2 regions of the Mesorhizobium sp. C089B genome follow, and region 1 is predicted to be linked to the other one. Evidence: predicted binding sites of a transcription regulator. Region 1 holds the regulator's gene; the other holds the start of a gene.

Region 1 (4,310 bases):
TTCATCCTCACTTGCGGCAAAGCAGAGATGGCCCTCGCCGACCGTGCCATGCGGCGGCACTTTCAGCCGCGCATCGGGCGCCGGCGGGATTTTGGTGGCTTCGGCGTTGAAGATGAGCAGCACGCCCGGGCCGCAGCGGAAGAAGAGATGGCGGCCGTCGACCTTGCCGAGGAGAGGGAGGCCGAGGACGTTGGAGTAGAAGGCTTCGGCAGCGGCGAGATCCGTGACGTAAAGCGCTGACTCAAGAATAGCGGAGGGTTGCATCAGGCACCCCCCTCTGCCCTGCCGGGCATCCCCCCCGCAAGGGGGGAGATTGGCAGTTCCGCTGGCGGCGTCTCAACGTTGATGGTTGGCGAAAACGGTAGCGACCTCTGATCTCCCCCCTTGCGGGGGAGATGGCCGGCAGGCCAGAGGGGGGTGTGAAGGATCGCCGACGTCATCACGTTAAATTCAATCAAGCCACAGCCATCTGCTGCAAGCTCACCAGCCGCTGAATGCCCTTCTTGGCAAGGCCCATCAGCTCCGCGAACTGCCCTTCCGAGAAAGGCTCGCCCTCGGCGGTGCCCTGGATCTCGACGATGCCGCCCTTGCCGGTCATGACGAAATTGGCGTCGGTGCCGGCAGATGAATCCTCGATGTAGTCGAGGTCGATGACCGGCTGGCCGTCATGGATGCCGCAGGAAATTGCCGCGACATGGTCCTTCAGCACCTTGGCAACACTGGCCATCTGCCGCGCTTCCATCCAGCGCAGGCAATCGTAGAGCGCCACCCAGCCGCCGGTGATCGAGGCCGTGCGGGTGCCGCCATCGGCCTGGATGACGTCGCAGTCGACGGTGATCTGCTGTTCGCCCAGTGCCTGCAGGTCGACAACGGCGCGCAAGGAGCGGCCGATCAGCCGCTGGATTTCCAGCGTGCGGCCGCCTTGCTTGCCGGCCGAGGCTTCACGGCGCATGCGCTCGCCGGTCGAACGCGGCAGCATGCCGTATTCCGCCGTCACCCAGCCCTTGCCGGAATTGCGCATCCAGCCCGGCACCTTTTCCTCCAGGCTCGCCGTGCACAACACATGCGTGTCGCCGAATTTCACCAGGCACGAGCCCTCGGCGTGTTTGGAGACGCCGCGCTCGAAGGAGATGGCGCGCATTTCGTCGGCTTGGCGTTTGGAAGGGCGCATCGAGGCCTCTTTCTGTTCTTTTTACGGTTGCGTCGGCGGCTTGTAGACGCATGCAGCCCATGGCGCAAAGGAAAAGGCCCCATATAGACGCCGGGTTGCGCGGGAGCGATGGAAGTCTATATCCTTGGGCCGGAGGTTTTTGGCTCGAATGACCAAGGCAGTCACCGAACCCAGTCTGCTGGCGCCCGCGCTGCAATCGCTCGACATGCGTTCGCGCGACATTTTTAGGCGCATCGTCGAATCCTATTTGAAGGACGGTGAGCCTGTGGGATCGCGCAGCCTGTCGCGCATCCTGCCGTCGTCGCTGTCGCCGGCCACCATCCGCAACGTGATGAGCGACCTCGAGCATCTCGGCCTGATCTATGCCCCGCACATCTCGGCCGGGCGCCTGCCGACTCAGACCGGCCTGCGATTCTTCGTCGATGCCTTCATGGAGCTTGGCGATCTCTCCGACGAGGAACGCCGGGTCATCGAGGCGCAGGTGCGCGCCTCCGGCTCGGGCGCGACGCTGGAACACATGCTGACCGAGGCCAGCCAGATGCTGTCGGGCATGTCGCGCGGCGCCGGCCTGGTGCTCGCCACCAAGAACGAGGTGGCGCTGAAGCACATCGAGTTCATCCAGCTCGAGCCGACCAAGGCGCTGGCGGTGATGGTGTCGCAGAATGGCGATGTCGAGAACCGCGTCGTCGACCTGCCGGCCGGCATCACCGTCTCGCAGCTGCACGAGGCCTCCAACTTCCTCAACGCCAATATCAGGGGCCGCACGCTCGCCGAGGCGCGCATCGAGATCGCCCGTATCAAGGACGAGACCCGGGCAGCGCTGGACACGTTGTCGCAGGACCTGGTCGAGAAAGGCCTGGCGGTGTGGGCCGGCGCCGACAGCGGCCTGCCGGCGCGCCTTATCGTGCGCGGCCGCGCCAATTTGCTCGAAAACGTCACCGCCCAGGCCGATATCGAATTGCTGCGCCACCTGTTCGAGGATCTGGAGACGCAGGACGGGCTGATCCAGCTGCTCGACCTCGCCGAGGACGGCCCCGGCGTGCGGATCTTCATCGGCTCGGAAAACAAGCTGTTCTCGCTCTCCGGCTCGTCGCTGGTCGTGGCACCTTACCGCGACAAGGACGCCCGCGTCGTCGGCGCGCTCGGCGTCATCGGCCCGACCAGGCTGAATTATGCCCGCATCGTGCCGATGGTCGACTACACGGCCCAATTGATTACCCGGATGTTAAGATAATTCCGAAGCCGGGATCACCGTAAAGGAGGGCGCAGAATGGCGCTTGAATCGTTCAAGGCCCAGATCAGCATGCTGCTCGAAGAAATGGTCAACCAGCCGGAGGACGAGCACGAAATCCAGGAGCAGCTGCGCGAAAAACTGCGCGAAATGCGCGCCATGGGCTTGCCGCTGCCGGAAGATCTCGTCGCATTGGAAAAGCGTCTCGACGACGATCTGGACGTCGAAGAGGAAAGTTGAGCGGTTCTCTCGTCGAATCTGCGCGCGCACGCTTCTCTTTTGCGGCGGCCGCACAATATCTCCCTTGTCGTGACGCGCCGACCGGCGCGAGTTCGAGGAGAACAGCATGATCCGGATTGCCGGCTTCGCAGGCCTTGCCCTGCTTCTGGCCACCAGCGCCTTCGCCCAGCAGGCTGATCAACTGCTGCTGACCGGCAAGGACGCTTTCGGCGACTGGAAGGCCGACAAGCCAGGTGTGCGCCGGCTGATTAGGCCGGATGATCTGAAAAGACCCAACATCACCGGATCCGCCTCCAACAGCGCCGGCCTCGGCGATCGGCCCGAGGGCGCGAAGCCCGTCCTGCCGCCTGGGTTTTCGGCCGAACTGGTTGCTTCCGGCATTTCCAATCCGCGGGTCGTGCGCGTGGCGCCGAACGGCGACCTGTTCGTCGCCGACAGTGACGCCAACCAGATCCGCGTCTATCGGCTGGCCAAGGGTAGCGCGAAGCCGGCCGAAGAGGGCATTTTTGCCGACAATCTAAACCAGCCCTATGGCATCGCCTTCTACCCGCCTGGCGACAAGCCGCAATGGGTCTACGTCGCCAACAACGACAGCGTGGTCCGCTACGCCTATCGCGACGGCGACCTTAAAGCCTCCGGCGAACCGGAGACGATTGTCTCCGACATCCCTACCGGCGGCCACTGGACCCGCGATATCGCCTTCTCGCCGGACGGGAAGACGCTGTATCTCTCGGTCGGCTCCGGATCGAACGTCGCGGAGGGCATGCAGAAGGCACCGAAGGGCGGCCTTGACGCCTGGGCAAAATCACAGCCACTCGGCGCCACCTGGGGTTCCGAGGATGGCCGTGCCGACGTGCTGGCCTTCGGCCCCGACGGCAAGAATGGCCGCATCCTCGCTACCGGCCTGCGCAATTGCTCGGGCATGACCGTGCAGCCGGCCACCGGCGCGCTGTGGTGTGTCGTCAACGAGCGCGACGGTCTCGGCGACGATGTGCCGTTCGAATATGCCACCTCAGTCAAGGACGGCGCCTTCTATGGCTGGCCCTGGTATTATATCGGCGCCAACGAGGACCCGCGTCACGAGGGCGCGCGCCCAGACCTCGCCGGCTCGGTCACCGTGCCCGACGTGCTGATGCAGGCGCATTCGGCGCCGCTCAACATCGCCTTCTATGACGGCGGCAATTTCCCGGCAGAGTACAAGGGTGACGCCTTCGTCGCCCTGCACGGCTCCTGGAACCGTGGTATGAGGACCGGCTACAAGGTGGTGCGGCTGAGATTCAGCGACGGCAAGCCGACCGGCGAGTACCAGGATTTCATCACCGGCTTCGTCCTCTCCGACGACGCCGTCTGGGGCCGGCCGGTCGGCGTCGCGGTGGCCAAGGACGGCGCGCTTATCGTCACCGAGGATGGCAACGGCACCATCTGGCGCATCACCCATGTCGATGGCCCATCCTGAGCCGGCGAACAGCGCAATCCGGCCCTAATGCACGTCCCGATGGATCACCTTGGGATAGGTATGGATCACCTCGGCCGATGAGACGCGGTCATCAAAACCGGTATCCCTGAGATTGAAGAGCCCGACCGAGCCGAAGGACTTCTTCGCCCCTTGCGCGAAGCGGCTGTCGCTGAAATCGTGCTCGTAAAGGCTCACCGTGACGTGGCCGGCAT
Region 2 (4,310 bases), 2.8 Mb from region 1:
CTTTCCAAAACAAAAAGGGCGCCTCTCGGCGCCCTTTCCGTATGCATAAGCCAGATAGCTTGGATTAGAAATCCATGCCGCCCATGCCGCCCATGCCGCCGCCGCCCATGCCGCCAGGCATGCCGCCGCCAGCAGACTCCTTCTTGGGGGCCTCCGCGATCATGGCTTCGGTGGTGACGAGCAGGCCGGCGACCGAAGCCGCGTCCTGGAGAGCGGTGCGAACGACCTTGACCGGGTCGACGATGCCCATGGCGATCATGTCGCCATACTCGCCGGTCTGGGCGTTGTAGCCGTAGGTCGCGCCCTTGTTGTCGAGGATCTTGCCGGCGACGATCGAAGCTTCAGCACCTGCGTTCGAAGCGATCTGACGGGCCGGAGCCTGCAGTGCACGACGAACGATGTTGATGCCGGCAGCCTGGTCGGCATTGACGCCGGTGACCTTGATGTTGGCCGAAGCGCGCAGGAGAGCGACGCCGCCGCCTGCAACGATGCCTTCTTCCACGGCCGCACGGGTCGCGTTGAGGGCGTCATCGACGCGGTCCTTCTTTTCCTTGACTTCGACTTCCGTCGCGCCGCCGACACGGATCACCGCAACGCCGCCGGCGAGCTTCGCCAGACGTTCCTGCAGCTTCTCCTTGTCGTAGTCCGACGTGGTCTCTTCGATCTGCTGCTTGATCTGGGCAACGCGGCCCTGGATCTCGGCCTTCTTGCCGGCGCCGTCGACGATGGTGGTGTTCTCCTTGGAGATCGACACCTTCTTGGCGCGGCCGAGCATGTTGAGGCCGACATTCTCGAGCTTGATGCCGAGGTCTTCCGAGATGACCTGGCCACCGGTCAGGATGGCGATGTCTTCCAGCATGGCCTTGCGGCGATCACCGAAGCCCGGCGCCTTGACGGCGGCGATCTTCAGGCCGCCACGCAGTTTGTTGACGACCAGCGTGGCCAGAGCCTCGCCTTCGACGTCTTCCGAGATGATGAGCAGCGGCTTGGAGGTCTGCACGACGGCTTCGAGAACCGGCAGCATGGCCTGGAGGTTGGACAGCTTCTTCTCGTGCAGGAGGATGTAGACGTCCTCGAGCTCGGCAACCATCTTGTCGGCGTTGGTGACGAAGTAGGGCGAGAGATAGCCGCGGTCGAACTGCATGCCTTCGACGACTTCCAACTCGGTCTCGGCGGTCTTGGCTTCCTCAACCGTGATGACGCCTTCATTGCCGACCTTCTGCATCGCTTCGGCGATCATGGCGCCGACCGACTCGTCGCCATTGGCCGAGATCGTGCCGACCTGGGCAACTTCCTCGGAGGTCTTGATCTTCTTGGCAGCCTTGCCGAGAGCCGCGACGACTTCGGTCACGGCCAGGTCGATGCCGCGCTTCAGATCCATCGGGTTCATGCCGGCGGCAACGGCCTTGTGGCCTTCCTGGACGATCGACTGCGCCAGAACGGTCGCGGTCGTGGTGCCGTCGCCGGCGATGTCGTTGGTCTTCGAAGCAACTTCGCGGACCATCTGCGCGCCCATGTTTTCGAACTTGTCTTCAAGCTCGATTTCCTTGGCGACGGTGACGCCGTCCTTGGTGATGCGCGGTGCTCCGAACGACTTGTCGATGACGACGTTGCGGCCCTTGGGGCCGAGCGTGACCTTCACTGCGTCGGCGAGGATGTTGACGCCGCGCAGCATGCGCTCGCGGGCGTCGCGGGAGAATTTTACGTCTTTAGCAGCCATTTTTTAGCTCCTGGCAGGGGCTTGCGATCAAGCCCGAAATTAGTTGACGGTGAGGCCGATGATCAGCCGATGATGCCCATAATGTCGGATTCCTTCATGATCAGAAGGTCTTCGCCATTGAGCTTGACTTCGGTGCCCGACCACTTGCCGAACAGGATGCGGTCGCCGGCCTTGACGTCCAGCGGGACCAGCTTGCCGGCTTCGTCACGAGCGCCGGAGCCGACAGCGATGATCTCGCCTTCCTGCGGCTTTTCCTTTGCCGTATCCGGGATGATGATCCCGCCGGCGGTCTTGGATTCGGATTCGACCCGGCGTACGACCACGCGGTCATGAAGCGGGCGGAACTTCGACTTTGCCATTTTTTCTTCCTCGAATGAGAACGGTGAGAGCTGTTCCTCGATCCGGCGGTGCCGGATGTGCGTTAGCACTCACCTGGGGAGAGTGCTAACGTCGCGCTGAAATAAGCGCGTGGCTTTCGAGAGTCAAGGCGAACGGTGAGCACAATTGTGCCAATTGGAGCCGTGCCGCGATCCGACGGCAGACCCTACCGGCGCCGCGGCGATTTAAGCACCAGAAGCGGACAGCGTTCAGCCAGCCCATAGGTCCCTGTCGGCGCGAGGCGGACACTGTCAAAAAACCGGCTCGCCTCTTCGACCAGCGTCGCCGCCGGGGCGAAACTGTAGACAGTCTGCGAATTCGCATAGACATCGATGGTGCCGATGACCGGCATCTCCCATCCGGTCGTCGCGGCAAGGGCCTCCCGGTCGGCAAACAGCGCATCGAAGGCGTCGAGGATCGCCCGCACCGGAATGGCGCGGTCGGGATCGCCGCCGGCACAAGCCATGGCAATGCGCCATTTGAGTTCGTGGAAGGTCGCGACACCACCGGACAGCGTCAGCGCCCGGACCTCCTGCAGATCGTCCGGCACCTGAGGGCTTGCATAGGCGCGCAATGCAGCCCGCCCATCGGACTTCAGCACACGCGCGATCTCGGCAAGCAGCGCCTGCCGTGCAACCGAGGAGTCCAGCGCCGACAGACAGCCGTCGCCGATCACCGCCCCGGCGCTTTCGTCGCCCAGCGGCAACTCCAGCCAGTTGCCGATCACCGCCTTGCGTGAGGCGGTATCGCCCGGCCAGATGCCCGATATCATGGCAGTGGACTCGTCGATCGCGAGCATGGTCCTTCCGAGGCCGGCAAGCTCCGGCGTGACCCCGAGCAGCACCACATCGACTGATTGCAGGCTAAGTTCGCGCTCATAGGCGGCGACAGCTTCCGGGGTGGACACAGCGGCGACCCGAGAAGCCGCCAATGACGGCGAATTGCGTCCCAATGCTCAGTCATGCGGAACGGTTTGGGGAAAGGCTGGACATATTTCCTTCCAGGCTGTTGGTTGCCTTGCGAGTTACCTCATGCAGGAAAGGCCATGGCCCGCATTGCCGTCATAACGCATGAATTTGACCGCTTCCAGAGCCGGCGGGGCCTCCTGCTGCGCCAGGACAGCCCCTACATGCTGTTCGACGTCCTGGCGGAGCTGAAACGGCGCGGTCACTCCGTGCAGATCATGCGTGGACCCTCGGCAAGTCATAACGCCGATATTGCCGTCCTGCATGTCGACGCGACAGTGACGCCATCGGACTATGTCGACTACGCGCGCGGATTTCCGATTTGTCTCAATCTTGGTGCAACCGACATTTCCAAGCGCCGCATCAGCGGTGCGATCCTCGAGGAGGGTGCCAACTGGAGCGGTCAGGTCATCGTCAAGAGCAACCTCAATCATTGGGGGACGCCCGAGGAGCAGCTCAACCGAAAATCCGTTCGCGCCGGCAAGGCAGTGCCTTTCCCGGGCGCTCAGACCTTCGACCGTTATCAGGTGCATGCCTCGCTGGCCGATGTGGCGCCGGAGATTTTCAGGCGTGCCGACCTGATCGTGGAAAAATTCATTCCCGAAATCGAGCCCGACGGGTTTGCGGCGCGGTTCTGGATATTCTGCGGCGATCGGGAGCGCTGCACCCGCTATGTCTCGCCGCAGCGCCTGGTCAAGGGCGACGACACCGTCCGCCGGCAGCCGGTTGCGGTTCCCGACGAACTGCGCGCCTTGCGTCGGAAGCTGGGCTTCGACTATGGCAAATTCGACTTTGTCGTGCATGAGGGCAGGGCCGTGCTGCTCGATGCCAACAAGACCCCAGGTCGCGCCAGGAACCTGTCGAAGATTGTTGCCGCCGGCACAGCCAACCTGGCCGACGGCTTCGAAAACCTCATCCACCAGACCGGACGGGGTCGAATCGGGCGCTAGAGAAACAGTCCCAACTGCGTATGGATGATCGACCGGTAGTCCTCGATGGTGTGGCGGCTTTCCTCCTGGTCCTGGGTCAGCGCCATGCGCACGACGCCGCCGGCCAGCTGGAAGATCAGGAAAACCATACGGCCGAACTCATTGCGTCGCTCTGGCGCGAGAAAGGGGCCGACATGGTCGCAGAACATCGTCGCCTGGTGCCGGGTTTCGGCGATGTCGAGATTCTTCAGCGCCTTGTCAGCCTGGATGGCGTTTTGCAGGTCCTGAATGGCGGGGTCGCCGGCGACGCGCTCATAG

What was found. Region 1 encodes HrcA, which represses chaperone genes, less so after heat shock. Its sites were predicted from a motif close to GTTAGCACTCNCNNNNNGNGAGTGCTAAC; they were not measured.
Region 2: the regulator HrcA is predicted to act here: its motif matches at 2,141-2,169, upstream of groES (co-chaperone GroES).

What each region holds. Positions count from the first base shown of each region.
Region 1 is NZ_CP100469.1:4,601,580-4,605,889, forward strand. Features, by position in the region: gene NLY44_RS22730 (VOC family protein) at 1-264, opposite strand, end outside; gene rph (ribonuclease PH) at 455-1,171, opposite strand; gene hrcA (heat-inducible transcriptional repressor HrcA) at 1,320-2,405, shown strand; gene NLY44_RS22745 (hypothetical protein) at 2,442-2,642, shown strand; gene NLY44_RS22750 (PQQ-dependent sugar dehydrogenase) at 2,749-4,098, shown strand; gene NLY44_RS22755 (hypothetical protein) at 4,123-4,310, opposite strand, start outside.
Region 2 is NZ_CP100469.1:612,774-617,083, forward strand. Features, by position in the region: gene groL (chaperonin GroEL) at 65-1,720, opposite strand; gene groES (co-chaperone GroES) at 1,783-2,079, opposite strand; gene NLY44_RS03135 (class I SAM-dependent methyltransferase) at 2,265-3,005, opposite strand; gene NLY44_RS03140 (hypothetical protein) at 3,144-4,013, shown strand; gene NLY44_RS03145 (TetR/AcrR family transcriptional regulator) at 4,010-4,310, opposite strand, start outside.